Regions from separate parts of the Paenarthrobacter sp. YJN-5 genome, predicted to be linked through region 1. Evidence: riboswitches for the same ligand, from Rfam matches in the RefSeq annotation. Region 1 holds a riboswitch; each other region holds the start of a gene.

Region 1 (5,767 bases):
GGACAGTGCCCTTACGCGGAACATCCACAGGAGTCGTGCTCATCGCCATCCTTCCCTCCACAAGGCTATGGGGATGATGTGCCCAGCAAAAGGGTTAGCCAAACACAGTTAGGCCAGCAGCGTGTTCACCAACCGAGCAGCCACCTTCGCGGTACGCCCATCAATGTCGAATTCAGGATTCAGTTCCGCCACATCAAGATGCACAAGCTTCCCGCTGGCGGCCACTTGTTTGCAGACGGCACTGATCACCGGGAGCGGCACTCCGTACGCGGCCGGAGCGCTGACGCCGGGCGCCACCGCTGCGGGCATCACGTCAAGGTCGATCGTCAAGTAAAGGACCTCGATGCCCGCCAGGAAATCCGCCACGAACGTCTCCACGGCCTCCGGCGCGCATGCCTCGTCCAACAAGTACTTCACGCCCAGCCGCTCCGCTGTGTCGAACAGGGTCCGCGTGTTGTTGGGTTCGGAAATACCGACGACGGCGTACTGCAGTTCGCGGCCAGCGGCGGCTTCCTCCTGGGCCATTTGGAGGAACGGCGTTCCCGAGCTCGGGACGGGCTCGTCGCGCAGGTCAAAGTGGGCGTCAAGGTTCAGTACACCCAGCCGTTTGCCGCGCAGGACTTCGGAGCCGGCCACCCCCAGGTAGCTGGCGAACGCGGTTTCGTGGCCCCCGCCAAGCACAACGGTGAGGTTGCCGGCGTCGAGCAGTCCGGAGATGGCACGTCCGGCGCGTGCCTGGCCGTCCTCCAGCTGGTCGCCCTCCACCACCACGTCACCGGCGTCGAACACCTCCCGGTCCAGGTGGAACGCCAGCGGACCAAGCGCCGCACGGATCGCGGCCGGAGCCGCGGCAGCACCTACCCGCCCCTTGTTGCGGCGAACCCCTGCGTCGCTGCAGAAGCCCAGTACGACGGCGGAGCGCACGCCGGCAGCGGCGGTCCCGGCAGCGTGGGGAGCCACAGCCTGCCACCACCGACGGTGCTCAGGGCCGTCGCCGTCGAAGCGGCCGGTCCATGCGGTGGGGGTGACGTCTACGGCGAGGGCGCTGGTTTCCATGGATTAAGCACACCGGACCCGGACTGCCAATGCCAGCAGTTCCGGGCCCGGAGTGTCTGAAATACCGGAATGGGGCTACTTCACCCCGAGCAGTTCCTCCACGGTGCCGATGCCGAAGAACAGCAGGAATGCCGCAGCCACAGCCCACATCAAGGGGTGTACCTCGCGGGCGCGGCCCTGGAACGTGCGGATCAGGACGTAGGAGATGAAGCCTGCGCCGAGGCCGTTGGCGATCGAGTAGGTGAACGGCATGAGGGCGATGGTCAGGAACGCCGGGATGCCGACGCCCCAGTCCTGCCAGTCGATCTTGCCCACCTGCGAAACCATCATGAAGCCCACCACAACAAGGGCGGGCGCAACGGCTTCGAAGGGAACCAGGTTGATCAACGGCGTAAAGAACATGGCCACCAGGAACAGGACACCGGTGACGATCGAGGCCAGGCCGGTCCGGGCGCCTTCGCCAATGCCGGCGCCGGATTCGACGAAGATCTGGTTGGAGGACACCGAAGCTCCGCCACCCACAATCGCGCCGAGCGCATCAACCTGGAGAACGCGGTCCACATTGGGGATGTTGCCGTGCTCATCCACGGTTCCGGCCTCATTGGCCAGGCCCACCATGGTGCCCATGGCGTCGAAGAAGATGCTGAGCAGGATCACGAAGGCCAGCAGGGCGGCACCGATGAAGCCAAGGTGTTCGAAGGCGCCAAAGGGGTTGGCCTTGCCGATCAGGGAGAGGTCCGGAGCGCCCCACTCGGACACCTTGGGGGCCACGAGCGACCAGCCGCGGGGGTTGATGGTGGTGCCGTCGTTGCTCGGTCCGATATGCAGGGTGAATTCAAGGATCGCAGCCAGCGCGGTGGAGACGATGATGCCGATCAGGATGGCACCGCGTACCTTGCGCACCACCAGCGCGATGGTGAGGACCAGGCCGACCGCGAACACCAGCGTCGGCCAGCCCAGGAGTTTGCCGTCCACGCCCAGGCCCAGCGGAACGGTGGTTCCGGCGGCGTCGGGAATGCGGCGCACGAAGCCGGCGTTGACCAGTCCGATCAGCGCAATGAAGAGGCCGATGCCCACCACGATCGCCGTCTTGAGCGCCTCGGGGACGGCCTTGAAGACGGCGGTCCGGAACCCGGTGAGGACGAGGATCAGCATGGTCAGGCCGGAGAGGACCACCAGGCCCATCATGTCCGGCCATGTCAGGCCCGGGTGCGAGGCAACGGTGACGGCCACGAACGCGTTGACGCCCAGGCCTGTGGCTACGGCAAAGGGATGCTTGGCCCAAGCACCCATGAGGATGGTCAGGATGCCTGCCACGAAGGCCGTGGTGGCGGCGACGGCCGTGAAGCCCAGCGATGCCCCGCTCGAGTCAGCCCCCGACAGGATGAGGGGGTTCAGGACCACGATGTAGCTCATGGCAAAGAAGGTCGCGAAGCCGCCACGGATTTCCCGCGAATACGTGGATCCACGTTCGGAGATCTTGAAGTAGCGGTCGATTGCAGAACCCTGTTTAAGCATGGATGTCTCCGGGGATCGTGTGAGTGTGCTCTCAAATCCTATGCCCGCCCGTGCGGGAGGGCCTGACGATTCGCCTAGTCTGTAAGGAAGCCAACATTAGGAGAAACCGCCCCATGCGCACCATCCGCCCGCTCCTGGCCGCCGTCGTGGCTGCCCTCGCCTTCGCCTCGGCGCTGCTTTTCGGCGCCGCCCCGGCATCGGCGCACGACGCCGCAGAATCCACGAGTCCGGCCAGCGGAGCCACGGTTGCGGAAGTTCCGGCATCGGTCTCCGTCACGTTCAATAACCGGCCGCTGGCTATTGGTTCGGGCATGTCGGTGACCGCGGGCGGGGAGAACTGGGCGGACGGCGCCGTGCAGATCATCGACAACCAGGCGGTCCAAAAACTGCGTCCCGGCGCTCCGGCGGGCCAGTACACGGTGGTTTGGCGCGTCGTCAGCTCCGATTCGCACCCCATCGAGGGCACCTTTACATTCACGGCAACAGCAGGAAGCACGACGTCGGAGGGCGCCACCGCGGTAGCCTCGCCGTCCGCGTCGGGCCAGGCAGGTTCGGGCACTGTTCCGAGTGCGGGAACCGCGGCCCCCGGAACCCCCGTCAGCGAACCGGCTCCGGACGCCTCCCAGCCGTTCCCGTGGAGCATCGTGGCGTTTGCTGCATTAGCTGTTGCGCTCGTTATTTTCCTGGCCGTTACAGCCCGTCGGAAATTGGCTGCTTCCAATGATGCCGAGGGCGATAAATCCGCGGAATGACGGGGTTTTCTACATACCTGCGAAAATCTCGAAACGGTTACTGCGACACGCTTGACGCCCACTTCTCGTTACTTAAATGTGACTTTGCCGTGATCATCGCGTACGGTAGTACCTGTGCCCGATCCGCATTCGGCGCACTTCCGGCCTGATTGCCTAGCTCTGCCGCAGGTCGGAATCCGTTCGCAGACATACCTACGGCAGAGACGGGGAACCCATTTTAGGCCGCCAATGAGCGCGCCTTGGGGTGAAGCCACGAAGCTTCCGCTGAACAGCGGTGGATAGTGGCCGGGTGACTCCCATCCGAATCCGACAGCTAACCTCGCAGGCATCGGGAGAGGCTTTTTCATGTCTTCACGCATTCTTCGCGGCCGTCGTAAGGCGGACAGCGTACGCCCCAATCCGTTCATCTCCATCTCCAAGGCAGTTGCCAGCAACGCTTCAGGCGCCGGCCGCCAGGCAGCCGTCATCGCTGCAGCTTCGGGTCTTGTCCTGACCGGTTCCATTGCTGCACACGCTGCCGAAACTCCGGCACAGGCTCCGGTCCAGCGGGACTCCAGCCCCGCCACGGTTGCTGAAACCGTTGCCGAAACCCCCAACAAGGTTGTCACTGCCGCAGCAACGGCCACCGTCAACTTCGAGCGTCCCGCTGTTGCTTCCGTAGCAGCACCGGTCATCGAGAAGCCGGCTCCGGTTGTTGAGGCTCCCAAGAAGGCCGCAGCCAAGGCTGCTGCAGCTCCTGCCGCTACCGCCACGGTTGCTGCTTCCGCACCTGCCGCTGCTGCTCCGGCAGCACCTGCCCCGGCACCCGCTGTTGGCGGCGTCAACGCAGCCATGGTTGCCTCGGCTTACGCCCAGATCGGTGTCATGCAGGACTGCACCGCCATGGTCGAAAAGGCCCTCGGCTCCGCAGGTATCCCGGTGGGCGACCTTGCCCCCATGCAGTTCATGAACTACGGCAAGGTAGTCAGCGATCCCCAGCCCGGTGACATGATCGTCCAGTCCGGCCACGTTGCCATCTACATCGGCAATGGCCAGGCCATCTCCGGTGGCATTAACGGTAACCAGACCGGCATCCACCCGATCAGCTGGCTGACCGCAACCGGCCCGCTCACGTACGTCCGCGCCGGCGCATAAGTTTCACGCTTCACAAAAAGGCCGGCACCCCGGAGGATTCGTCCTCCCGGGGTGCCGGTTTTTTGGTTTTAAGCTTTTTGGTTTAAGGGACCCTGCTTCAAGGGCCCTGTTTCAGGGCTGCCTTGGTGCCGCTGTCGGGCTTGCCGGGCTTAGGCGATCGCGAGGCCGGGCGCTGCTGGAAGTGCCACCTTCGAAGAGATGGCCTGCCCCACCGCCTTGGCCTGGCGGAGGACTTCCTTGGGGGTTGGCGTGATGAGTTCTCCCACTCCCACCAGATGCATGCCCACCGCGCGCATGGCGGCCACGAGGTTCTGACCAACGGCAATGCCAAGCTCGGCCAGCATTTTGCGCAACTGGCTCTGTGCGCAACGCGTCACCACGACGTGGTCGGCAAGGAGAATGCCGTGGGCTGTGTGGACGGCCCACTGCCGAGGGGATGCGAGGGGAGTTTCTGCGGCCGTGAGCAGGTCCAGCCGGACCGCCTTGGTGGTGTTGCGTACATCCAGGTGGTGGCTGGCCGCGTAGTTCCGCAGGTGGCGGAGGATCTGGTTCCGTTCCAGCATGGAAGCGGGATCGGCTACCTCGCACCGTTGCAGCATGCCGGTATGCACGGAAGGACCCGTCTGTGCCAGTGGGCCGAAGCCGTCCACCACGATCGAACCCACGCCGTAGCGGCTGAGTTCGCTGGCCACGGCGAGGCCTGAGAGTCCGGCTCCGATCACCACGGTGGTGGTTCGCTCCGTGGCGGAATCAGGCATGAGTGACACTGCGTGGTTCCTCCTTGACGTACGTGCCCAAAGGCAGGATTGGACGCTTCCGGTTCCCCCAAACGGTCGCAAATAAATGGCCGGTATGTGTTCTGGAACACTCTCACCGGCCATTCGGTGACTCGAACACTACAGAACTTTTGGGGCGTTGGGTAGCCTTCCTGACAGCGTGTTATTACTTCTTCCCGGGGCGTCCCGGGAGGGCCTTGAAACCGAGCCCGGACCGTTATGCAGATAGCGGAAAAGCCGCCTTGATTCGCTATAAGCAAACGAGAATAGTTGGCATTGGACGAGGAAGTCCCGTGGCTTCCACGATCACGGACATTAGCGCACAACGTGAGGTGTAACACCCCTACGTTGAACCTCTGGCAGAATGGCCGGAACATCAAGCAGCAGGTGGAGAGGCGGGCCCCAAATGGACCAGCACGGTAGTCACGTTGAACATCCCCGCGGCGGTGACGCGGAAGCAGTAGCACCGGGCGGCATCGTGGTTGGAGTGGACGGCTCCGAACACGGACAATGCGCTTTGGTGTGGGCAGC
Region 2 (5,767 bases), on a different replicon from region 1:
CCCTGCCGCGTGGAAGCACCGGACCTGGCAGCCCTGTCGGCAGAGTTCAAAGACCAGGGCGTGCTGTTCTACGGCGTCAACGTCCGCGACGACGCCGCCACGGCCGCGGCCTTCGAACGGACCTTCAACATCGCCTACCCGAGCTTTGATGACAGCGACGGGGCCGTCCTGCTGGCCATGACAGAGTATGTCCCGCCCCGGGCGGTGCCCACGACGCTGGTCCTGGACAAGCAAGGACGCGTCAGCGCCCGCATCCTCGGAGCAACCCAGAAGGGCACCCTGAAGGCCCTGATCACCTCAGCCGCGGCCGGAACCTGAACCGGTCCACCCCCGGCAGCAACGACGAAAGACACCCCACGATGACGACCACCACACCCCCGACCGGCACCGGCCCCGCCGGGGACACCGCCCCGGCGGCCGCCAGAGACGCCGCACCCGTGCTGATGACCCGCGACAAGCCCTTCGGGTGGCTCCTCGTCGTTGCCGGCGTCCTTGGCTGGCTGGCCTCCGGGATCCTGGTCCTGGAGAAACTCCAGAAACTGAGCAACCCCGGTTATGAGACCGTCTGCGACATCAACCCCTGGATCTCCTGCGGCCAGGTCATGCAGACCTGGCAGAGTTCGGTCTTCGGGTTTCCCAACATGTTCATCGGGATCGTGGCGTTCGCTGTCATCATCACCACCGGCACGGGCCTGCTGTCCGGGGCGGTCTTCGCGCGCTGGTATTGGCTCGGACTCCAAGCCGGTGTCACGCTGGGCTTCGCCTTCGTCATCTGGCTCTGGTCCCAGGCGCTGTACGCGATCCACGTCCTGTGCCCGTTCTGCATGGTCGTCTGGGCGGTGATGATTCCGCTGTTCGTTTGGGTCACCGCACGGAACATCACCCACGGCATCATCACCCTCCCCGCCCGGGCGGCGCGCGTCGTCGGCGAATCGGGCTGGGTCATGACCGCCTTGCTGTACGTGGCCGTCGCGGCGAGCATCTTCTTCGCCTTCCTCCACGTCTTCGTGGGCACCCCCGGCCTTTAGCAGCCCCACCCCGCTGCGCGGCGGCCATCGAGGGAATCTCCTGTGACGGGCAGTGCCCCTCACGACCAAGGACAAGGACCACCGCGCATGGAGCAGAAGCAACGCCCGGATCACCACCGTCCCGGACCGCGGCCGGTCCCCGGGCCCGACCGGCCCACCGTCCTCACCGGACTGCGTGATTTTGTCGACTCGATCGCGAACACCAACCCGGCCCGTCTGGCGTTCACGGTCTTCGTTTTCGTCATCCTGCTCTTTACCGGCCTGCTGTCCCTGCCGGCTTCCTCCGCATCGGGTGAATCCACGCCCCTGCACCAGGCCATGTTCACGGCAGTGTCCAGCGTCTGCGTCACGGGCCTGACGGTGGTATCAACGGCCACGCACTGGTCCTTCTTCGGGCAACTGGTCATCCTCATAGGCATCTTCGTGGGTGGTTTGGGTACCTTGACCCTCGCCTCCCTGCTGGCCCTCATGGTCAGCAAGCGGCTGGGTGTCCGTGGCAAACTCATTGCCCAGGAAGCCATGAACAACGCGGGCCGGCTCGGCGAAGTGGGTACCCTCCTGCGGATCGTCATTGTCACGTCCGTGGTGATCGAGGCCGCCCTTGCCCTGGCCCTGATTCCCCGGTTCATGCTCCTGGGCGAACCGTTCTGGCAGTCGGTCTGGCACGGAGTCTTCTACTCGATCTCCTCCTTCAACAACGCCGGCTTCACGCCCCACTCCGACGGCATTGTCCCGTACGAGACAGACCTCTGGATCCTCATCCCGCTCATGCTGGGCGTTTTCCTGGGCAGCCTCGGCTTTCCCGTGGTGATGGTCCTCCAGCAAAACGGCCTGAACTGGAAGAAGTGGAACCTCCACACCAAGCTCACCATCCAGGTGTCCTTCATCCTGCTGCTCGCAGGTACCGTCCTCTGGGCCCTGATGGAGTGGGACAACACCCGGACCATCGGCACCATGACGGCCGGCGAGAAAGTTGTCCATTCGCTGTTCGCGTCCGTGATGACGCGGTCCGGCGGGTTCAACCTGGTGGACCAGAACCAGCTGGAGCCCACCACCATGCTGCTCACGGATGCGCTCATGTTCGCCGGCGGCGGCTCCGCCTCCACGGCCGGTGGCATCAAAGTGACCACCATTGCCGTCATGTTCCTCGCCATTGTTGCCGAGGCCCGAGGCGACGCCGACGTCAAGGTCTACGGCCGCACCATCCCCCAAGGCACCATGCGGGTGGCCATCTCGGTGATCGTTGCCGGAGCCACCCTGGTCTCCGTCGCCGCATTCCTGTTGCTTTCCATCAGCGGCGCTTCACTGGACAGGGTGCTCTTTGAAACCATTTCCGCCTTTGCCACCGTGGGACTGAGCACCAACCTCAGTGCCGAGCTGCCGCCGTCGGGCGTTTACGTCCTCACAGCCCTCATGTTCGCCGGCCGGTTGGGGACTGTCACCCTTGCTGCGGGCCTGGCCCTGCGCCAGCGCAGCCAGCTGTTCCACTACCCGGAAGAGCGACCCATCATTGGCTGAGAACCTGACGGCAGGCACCGGAGCCAGGGGTTAGAGCCATCCCTGGGGGTTGACGGTCTGTCCGTTGAGCAGGACCTCGAAGTGCAGGTGGCAGCCGGTGGAGTTTCCGGTGGTCCCGGCCGCTGCGATCCGTTGGCCCGCGCCGACGGTCGCGCCCACAGCGGTTTCGATGGCGGCCAGGTGGTTGTAGGTGCTTTTGAGTCCGTTGCCGTGGTCGACCACGATCCGGTTTCCGCCGCCATAGGGTGACCAGCCGGCCTCCACAACGGTCCCGGCGCCCGCAGCGAACACCGCGGTTTGGCAGGCCGCGACGAGATCCTGGCCGGTGTGAAGTTCACCTGTTCCGGTGATCGGGCTGGTTCGGATGCCAAACGGCGACGCAATGGACATGCTGGCCAACGGCGCTCCGAGCCGGCCCGAGGACGCAGCAGGGGACGTGCTGGCTCCCTTGGGGGCAGCCACCGCACCGGCCGCCGCTACCGGCGCCTTCGCGGGCGGGGCCGCCTTAGTGGTGACCCCCGGGCGTTCGAAACTGATCGACGCCCCCGCCGAGGCCTGCACCGGCGCGGCCGTTGCCGCGGAAGCTGCCACCTGTTCGGTGGTGGCGGTGGGAGCCGGGTTGGCGTGCGCGGCGGTCAGCGCGACGGTGAGGACCGTGGCCACGCCCAAGGTCGTCGCGGCTGTCACCTGTTTGCCCCGGCTCCAGGTCATGCCGCTGGCTGAGGCGTGGCGGGGTGTTCGGGCGGCCGCGGTCCGGGAGGCCGACAACGCCATGATGGCGGTGGTGGGTTTCCGGCGGCGGCCACGGGGAGATGAAGTTGCCACGCAAGGATCCTTTCGATCCGCCTGCGAAGTTAGCTGTCGGGTTCGGGCCAAGGAACAAGCCCGGCCGCGCATCGATTGCCCTCTGGCCCTCGACGCACGGCTTCACCCCAAGGCAGATTGGCTGCCGGTTCTGGGTCCTCCACCCCCGCCGCGGAAAAGATCGTCGATCAATGCCACCGGCGGGGTTCAGCGTGCGGCATCAAAGGCTTTTATTACAGAAAAACCTGAATCAATAGTAGCGACAAAGCCCGATCGTTACAATTCCGTGACCAAGCCAGTCCATGACGTGCCACGACAGGCCGGGCCGCGCTTGGAATCCACCATACCTGAAGGAATCTTCAGATGATCAGTCGAGGCGGCCCGTAGTCCTTCGTGCCCGGTGGCCCAGTCAAAGGCCCATGGAGTCCAGCAGGGCATCTTCCTCTTCGGCTCCCCTGCGGTCCCGCCGGGACGGCTTGGAGCGGAGTTCCTCCCGGTCTTGCCCGTCGGGTTGGTCGTGTTCCTCGGCCCTGATGCGGGCGTGTTGCCGGGCCATATAGCCGAAGCCGACGAAAGCCAGGATCCCGAAGGTGATCCATTGCAGGGCGTAGGAAAGATTGGATCCTTCCTTCACGGCCGGGGCGGCCAAGGGCTGCGGCAGGTTTCCCGGCTGCGGGGATTCGGAGGCCATCAGGCCGTAGCTGCCGGTCATGAGGGGGTAACCGATTTCCTGCTGGTAGCCGGCCAGGTCGATGCTGGCCAGCTGGCCGGCGGGAGCGTCACGGCCCAGGTCCGGTTCGGCCGGTTTGATCCTGACAACGGCCTCGACCTGCCCTTCCGGTGGGGCGGGCACGCTGTCCGGGTAACCGGGGCGTTGGTTCCCGATCGGCAGCCACCCTCTGTTGATGACGATGGTTTCGCCGGTGGCGAGCCGGAAGGGAACGACGACTTCGTAGCCGGGCGCGGAATTGTTGGGCCGGTTGCGGATGATCCGCTGGTCCTGGGGCAGGTAGCGGCCTTCCACGGCTACGGTCATCCATTTGGCGTCGGGTGCGGGATTGTTGAAGTGTGCCCGGGCCTCAGCGAAGGGAACCGGTGGTTTGTCGTAGTTTTCCTGGACCCTGCGGATCTCCGCGACCGCCTGGTTCCGGCGGTCCATTTGCCAGTTTCCCAGGGCAAGGCAGGCCGCGGCGAAGGCCGCGGCGGCCAGGAGGTATCCCGCCCAGCGCCAGGACAGCAGAAAGCTGTAGCTCACGGGGCGTCCTCCTGTCCCCAGTGCCGGGTCAGCAGCGAGCGGATGGCGGTTGCTTCCGGGGCCAGGCGGTGGTCCTCGCCACGGGCCAGGAGGCCGTATTCGACCATGGTCCTGCCATCCTCGGCGTTCCCGGCCCGGACCCAGACACGGCGCCGGTTGATGTACAGGGAGATGATCAGTCCGAGCACGGCGAGGCCGGAGAACACCAGAACCCCTGCTTGGCCGGGGTCGCTGCGGACGTCGACGCCGATGTAGCGCTTGAGGCCGTCGAAGCTGATGCTTCCCTTGCCCTCGGGCAGCGTATAGGTGGCCCCGGGGCCGAGCGTGATGCCTTTGGCGGGGAGGTCGCGGCCGTTGAGCTGGGTCAGGTTCTTCACGTCCAGGCTGTACACGTTTTGAGGTTGCCCGGTATCCAGCCCGAGGTCTCCGTAGTAGGAATTCAGGTTCAATTGGGGGTTGAACGGGTCCGGATCGAAGCTGTAGGCCACGCCTGCCTCGTTGGTGACTGCCGAGGGCAGAAAGAATCCGACGAACCCCAGCTGGGAGGGTGCCGCGTCGGGGGCTTTGATCACGACGGTGGAGGTGTAGACGCCGTCGTTGGGGATGGAGACCACGGGGCCGCTGAAGGCGGTCTTTCCGGTGCCGTCCTTGATGGTGACGACGGGTGCGTAGCCGTTGCCCACCAGGAACATTCCGGTGGCGCCGAAATAGACCGGTTCGTTGACTTTCAGGATCTGCTGCCGCGTTGTGCCGTCCGCGCCGTCCTTGGTGGTCAGGGTGGCGGTGAAGTCAATCGGCTGGCCGAACTGTTTGGTTGATTCGCGGTCGAAGCGGACATCGAAGTTTTCCAGGGTGACGGCGAAAGGGGCCAGGGTGGCGGCGTCGAAATTGGTCCCCGGGGTGAAGGCATCGTAGCTGACCAGGGTGTTGACGAAAGTGCCGCCCTCGATGATGATTTTTTGTCCGCGGTAGCCGAACATCCCACCGATGGCGACGCAGACCAGCACCCCGATCAGTGAGGTGTGGAACAGCAGGTTCCCGGCTTCCCTCAGGTAGCCGCGTTCGGCTCCGACGGAGGGCAGGTCCCCGTCGGTGTCGCGGACGTGGACGCGGTAGCCGCGCTCTTTGAGCAGCCTGGCGGCGTCGGTGACCGCTTGTGCCG
Region 3 (5,767 bases), 550 kb from region 1:
AAGCTACCGAGTGAAGCAGCGTGCCCTGGCTGGGGTTCAGGGCACTGACCATCATGCCGTTGCCGACGTAAATACCAACGTGGGCACCGCCGTTCTGCATGACGAGGTCGCCGGGAGCGGGAGTGCTGGTGGGCTTCATGGCGGTCCATGCATTGACGCGGGGAATGCTGATGCCGGCCTGTGCGTAAACCCACTGGGTGAAGCCGGAGCAGTCCCAACCGTTGGGGGTGGTGCCGCCCCAGACGTACGGGTGGCCGATGCCGGTGTACGCGATTGCTGCGAGGCCCGAAGCCGCGGCGCTGGCTGCGGAATCCTTGGAGCCGGCGGACTTGGCGGTGACTGCGGCCTCGCCCTGGCCGGCATTCTGGTTGCCGTTGGCCTGGGAGCGCTGCGTGGTCTGGGAAGCGCGCTGGATCTTGGGGGCTTCCTTGGTAACCACAACGGGGCTCTCAAAGGAAACAGTGGCGGTTGGTTCCGCCGTGACGACGGCGGTGGTCACCAGCTGCTGTGCGCTGGACTCAGCCTTGGAAACGTCAGTATCCGCTGCCTGGGCAGGAAGGCCGACGCTGAGGACCAGGCCCGATGCTGCTGCAAGGACTGCGGCCTGGCGGCCGACGGTTCCGGCATTCGCTGAAACAGCCTTGGAAAGAGTGTTCAACGGGGTAACCGTCTGGGCGCGGTGGCGCGCAGAAGTAGTGCGTGATGACACGAAGGTAGCCTCTCCCAATGCCTGCGAGGTGAGCTGTCGGATTCGGATGGGAGTCATCCGGCCACACGCCGTTGGAAGCGTTTGTGACTTAACCCCAAGGCCCTCTTTCGAAGACCAAAATTGGTTCCCCCGCCCCTGCCAGACGAATTATGCGAACGGACCTTGAGTGGTGGCAGAGCTAGGCAATCCACCCAAGTGCATCGGCCCCCTAAAAAGCCGATGCGCTTTGTACGGTACAACAGTTGAACGCAAATGTCACATTCAGATCACGGGGCGTGTCAAGAATGCGAGAGACGACCATCAACTCGGGTTAGAGCCAGCCCATGGGGTCGACGACTTCGCCGTTGACCTGGACTTCGAAGTGGAGGTGGCAGCCGGTGGAAGCGCCCGTGGTGCCGCTCAAGGCAACGGTATCTCCGCGATTCACGGTGTCGCCGACCTTGACGTTGAATGACGACAAGTGGTTGTAGGTGGTTTCCAGGCCGTTGCCATGGTCCACTACCACGCGGTTGCCTCCACCGTATTCATGCCAACCCGCAAAGGTGACCTTGCCTGCCGCAGCAGCGTGGACTGCCGTGCCGCACTGGGCCACGAAGTCCTGGCCGCGGTGGAAATCGCCGCTGCCGCCTGTCAGCGGGCTGATGCGGTAGCCGAACGGTGATGCAGTGCTGAGGGTATCCAAGGGGCTGGCCATGGTGCCCTTGGAGGAGCTGGCCTGGATGCTTCCTACGGACTGGGCGCTCAGCAACTGCTTGAGCTTGCCGTCGGGATCCGCCTTGGTTGCCACCGCGGCGCGGCTGAAGTCGATCTTGGCGGACGCTTCCGCGGAGACCTCGGGCTGGCTCCCGCCGCCCACAGCCAGTGCGGCCTCAGTCTGCCCGGACTCGGACGTGGCCATGACGGGACTCGTTGCAGGCAGGCCGACAGTGAGCGCAAGACCGGTAGCAGCGAGTGCTACGCCGGCCTTCTGCCCTACACCACTGGCTGCTGCGAAATCGGCCACCTGGCGCATCGGGCTCTTACGGCGGCGCACCTGACGCTGGGTGTCGCGGGGCCGGATCTCCGATACTACGCGGGCTGGCCGCAGCTCAGTAGCGGGGCCGGTAGCGCGTCGACGGCCCCTGACGTTCTGCGAAGTCAAACTCTGTTCCTCTCTCAAAAGCCTGCGAAGTTAGCTGTCGGATTCGGATCAGAGAGTGCAAAGACCCGGCCCGCACGCAGCGCTCACGGCACACAGGTATCCCAGGAGGGAATTGCGTAAGTAAGGCACTGCTGCTGCGGACTTCACCCCAAGGCTGCTTCTCTAGGCAGCCGATTGTGGTTCCCCCGCCTCTGCCAGTAGATGTTTAACACCCCTGATCTGCTGGCAGAGCTCGGCTCCAGATCAGGTAACGCTTTGATATCGGCGCTAGTAGATAACTATAGGGGATTAAGGCCCGCGGTAATAAATTCGTTATCTACAGGGCGGTCGTCTTTTGACTGCTCCCCTTATCACCTATCCGCGGAAACCGCAGGTCACACCGCCGCGCGGCGGTGCAACGTGAGATCAACCACGCCCCTGGCAAGGCAAAGGCGCCCACATGGAGTGAGCGCCTGCAGCCGGCCGGCTTTCGCTTGCTAGCCGACTGCTACGAATACGTGGGCAGCTACTTCCGGCGGCAGCTCGAGGGCCCCTTCAATCCCCGGCACCCGGACGGAGATGTAGTCCCCCACGCGTTCCAGGGAAACGGCCGCACCCGGACGGATGCCGCCCTCGTCCAGCTGGGTCAGGAGTTCGGGCTCAACCTGGATGGGCTCGGCGAGCCGGCTCACCACAACGCGGGAGTCCGCAGCGTAACCATCCATTGCCTGCAGGAGGTTGACGTCCGGGCGGAAGGGAGCTTGGACAGCGAGGCCGCCCAGGGCCTCCAGGCCGGGAATCGGGTTCCCGTACGGGGATTGCGTGGGATGCTCCAGCAGTTCATACAGCCTGCGTTCCACGCGTTCGCTCATCACGTGCTCCCAGCGGCACGCTTCGTCATGGACGTACGCCCAGTCGAGGCCAATGACGTCGGCAAGGAGGCGTTCAGCCAAGCGGTGCTTGCGCATCACCTCCGTGGCGCGCTTGCGGCCGACTTCCGTGAGCTCCAGGTGCCGGTCATTGGACACCACCACCAGGCCGTCGCGCTCCATGCGTCCGATCGTCTGGGAGACCGTAGGACCGGAGTGGCGCAACCGCTCAGCGATGCGGGCGCGGAGAGCCACGATGTTTTCTTCTTCAAGTTCCAAAATGGTCCGAAGATACATCTCAGTGGTATCGATCAGATCCGTCATCCAGCTCAGCTCTCCTCGAACGCAGTTCTTGCGTAATGTCCACCGTACCGCGTCCGTAGAGGCTGCACGTCCCCCTGCGCCACCCTGTGAACGCGTACTCAAGCCTAGCTTATTTGGAATTACTCTTGATAATTTTCAAAGGGTCACAAAGGTTCCGGGTACCTTGCCTCCACCCCCTTGACGACGGGAACGCGCGCAACCACGTTCCACGTGGCGGACTATGACACCACCGGGTACGCGCACCCGCGCCTGTTCAGGCAGAATTGGGGGTGTCGAAGGGGCAGTTGATGCCACCTGCCACCTCCCCGTCTTTGACCGATACACATTGGAGCCACGCGTGAGCGACACCAGCATCACCATTCCCGCCGACCTGCTGCCCAAGGACGGAAGGTTCGGCGCCGGACCGTCCAAGGTCCGCCCGGAGCAGATCGAAGCCCTGTCCGCTGCATCGAAGACCATCCTTGGCACCTCCCACCGCCAGGCCCCGGTCAAGAACCTCGTAGGCTCCGTTCGTGAGGGCCTCAGCCAGTTCTTCCGTGCTCCTGAAGGGTACGAGGTAGTCCTCGGCGTCGGTGGCTCAACGGCGTTCTGGGATGTCGCGGCCTTCGGCCTCGTGGAAAAGAAGGCACAGCACCTGTCCTTCGGCGAGTTTGGCTCCAAGTTTGCAGCCGCCACCAACAGGGCTCCGTTCCTGGACGAGTCCTCCATCATCAAGTCCGAGCCCGGGACCCGCCCCGCTCCCGCTGCGGAAGCCGGCGTGGACGTATATGCGTGGCCGCAGAACGAGACGTCCACCGGTGTGGCTGCGCCGGTCAAGCGCGTTGCCGGCGCCGATGAGGGTTCCCTGGTGCTGGTGGACGCTACTTCCGCGGCTGGTGGCCTCGACGTGGATGTGGCTGAGTCCGACGTCTACTACTTCGCCCCGCAGAAGAACTTCGCGTCCGACGGCGGCCTGTGGCTCGGCCTCTTCTCCCCCGCGGCGCTTGAACGCGCTGCCCGCATCAAGGCAAGCGGACGCTGGATTCCTGACTTCCTTGACGTCCAGACCGCCATCGATAACTCGAAGCTGAACCAGACATACAACACGCCTTCGCTTTCCACGCTGGTAACCCTGGATGCGCAGGTCCAGTGGCTCAACAGCAACGGCGGCCTTGACTTCGCCAGCAAGCGCACGGCGGATTCCGCCAGCCGCGTCTACTCGTGGGCAGAGTCCTCCGAATTCGCGACTCCGTTTGTTGCCAACCCCGAAGAGCGTTCCAACGTCATTGCCACCATCGACTTCGACGATTCGATCGATGCCGCAGCCATCGCCAAGGTGCTGCGCGCCAACGGCGTGGTTGACACCGAGCCCTACCGCAAGCTGGGCCGCAACCAGCTGCGGATCGCGACGTTCGTTGCGATCGAACCGGACGACGTCTCCGCCCTGCTCGCCAGCATTGACTACGTGGTGGGCGAGCTGAAGAAGTAGCCCCCACAAACAATCGGCGCCTGCCGGGAGAAGCTCCCGGCAGGCGCCGATTATTTTTAAAGTCTTGGTGGATCAGGCTTCCGGGGAGTCTGCAGGCTCCCGCACGGCGTCCTCGGCGTCCGCGTCGGCATCGTCCGCGTCTTCGGCCGGTTCATTCCTGGAAGCCTCGGCTTCAGCTTCTTCCGCCTGCACGGCTTCTTCCGGAACTTCTCCGGCGGTCTCCTCGACCAACGGCGTCTCGTCTTCCGGCCGGACCCGCTTGGCCCACGGGACCCACTCGGGCGCGAGGATGGAGTCCTCCGAGGGCAGCAATCCCAGCTCGCTCACGGTCACAATCTTGGAACGCGAGTTCCGGGTGACCACCGCGTACCACTGCCACCCGCCATAGCCGGGCAGCTTGGATTCGAACAGGTGGGTGACAACGCGGTCGCCCTCCGATTTGGCCCCGATGTGGGCGCCTACCTCGCCGGGCTTCGCGATACCCTCCACGGCTGTCCGCGCCACGTCGACGGCGGCAGCCAGGAACGCGTCCGGCTTACCGGTGCGCCACACCGGAACTCCGGCGCGGGGTTTCGGCGCAGCACCCTTCCGCGCGGGGACTTCCCTGGCTGCCGGGCCGGCCCCGCCCGCAGGGGTCTCCCCGTTGGCAGGAGCCTCGGCAGCGGAGGCAGCATTGGATGCGTTCCCGGCGGCCTGCGTATCCTGTGCGGATTCGGAAGTCATGGCTGTTCCTTAGGCTTCCAGCTCGTCGGCAACCTTGCGCAGTGCCGTACCGATTGCCTTCGCCTTATTGCCTTCCGGGTACTTTCCGGAGGACAACGTGCCGGAGAGGTTGTCCAGCACAGTGACCAGGTCCTGGACGAGCGGCGCGAGGTCCCGTGCGTTCATACGCTTGGCCTTGGCGATGGAGGGGGTCTTGTCCAGGATACGCAGGCCCAACGCCTGCGCCCCGCGGCGACCGTCGGCAACGCCGAACTCCACCCGCGTTCCTGCCTTAAGCTCGGTTACGCCCGCGGGCAGGGCCGTCTTGGGCAGGAATACTTCCTGGCCGTCTTCGGCCGCGAGGAATCCGAAGCCTTTGTCCTTGTCATACCACTTGACCTTGCCGGTGGGCACGTAATCAACCTTCTTCGTTCTTGCGTGGGAAACACGTCAGGCCGGCGCCGCATCCACAGGGTCCTGCGGGATCAGGGGCGACAGCCCGGTCCGTGTGGGTCTGCTCCTTCAAGGTTATCCTGCCCGGCCCCCTATTCCCGCTTTGGCGCTTCGCGCTTAGC

The links. A riboswitch is a leader RNA that binds a small molecule or an ion and turns the genes downstream of it on or off. The one in region 1 is predicted to bind cyclic di-AMP.
Region 2: linked by a shared signal. The riboswitch ahead of HMI59_RS25375 (M23 family metallopeptidase) and the one ahead of HMI59_RS19140 (NlpC/P60 family protein) in region 1 are both predicted to bind cyclic di-AMP.
Region 3: linked by a shared signal. The riboswitch ahead of HMI59_RS16580 (M23 family metallopeptidase) and the one ahead of HMI59_RS19140 (NlpC/P60 family protein) in region 1 are both predicted to bind cyclic di-AMP.

The regions. Positions count from the first base shown of each region.
Region 1 covers NZ_CP053544.1:4,135,823-4,141,589, reverse strand. The annotation lists gene HMI59_RS19160 (hypothetical protein) at 1-43, opposite strand, end outside; gene hutG (formimidoylglutamase) at 109-1,056, opposite strand; gene HMI59_RS19150 (NCS2 family permease) at 1,132-2,574, opposite strand; gene HMI59_RS19145 (copper resistance CopC family protein) at 2,688-3,326, shown strand; cyclic di-AMP (ydaO/yuaA leader) riboswitch at 3,506-3,668, shown strand; gene HMI59_RS19140 (NlpC/P60 family protein) at 3,672-4,460, shown strand; gene HMI59_RS19135 (FAD-dependent monooxygenase) at 4,610-5,218, opposite strand; gene HMI59_RS19130 (universal stress protein) at 5,643-5,767, shown strand, end outside.
Region 2 covers NZ_CP053548.1:18,544-24,310, forward strand. The annotation lists gene HMI59_RS25360 (TlpA disulfide reductase family protein) at 1-318, shown strand, start outside; gene HMI59_RS25365 (vitamin K epoxide reductase family protein) at 360-1,028, shown strand; gene HMI59_RS25370 (TrkH family potassium uptake protein) at 1,116-2,546, shown strand; gene HMI59_RS25375 (M23 family metallopeptidase) at 2,577-3,371, opposite strand; cyclic di-AMP (ydaO/yuaA leader) riboswitch at 3,376-3,573, opposite strand; gene HMI59_RS25380 (SURF1 family protein) at 3,760-4,605, opposite strand; gene HMI59_RS25385 (cytochrome c biogenesis protein ResB) at 4,602-5,767, opposite strand, start outside.
Region 3 covers NZ_CP053544.1:3,582,734-3,588,500, forward strand. The annotation lists gene HMI59_RS16575 (C40 family peptidase) at 1-709, opposite strand, end outside; cyclic di-AMP (ydaO/yuaA leader) riboswitch at 714-880, opposite strand; gene HMI59_RS16580 (M23 family metallopeptidase) at 1,020-1,850, opposite strand; cyclic di-AMP (ydaO/yuaA leader) riboswitch at 1,855-2,098, opposite strand; gene HMI59_RS16585 (metal-dependent transcriptional regulator) at 2,327-3,022, opposite strand; gene serC (phosphoserine transaminase) at 3,360-4,490, shown strand; gene HMI59_RS16595 (DUF3027 domain-containing protein) at 4,563-5,213, opposite strand; gene HMI59_RS16600 (cold-shock protein) at 5,223-5,606, opposite strand.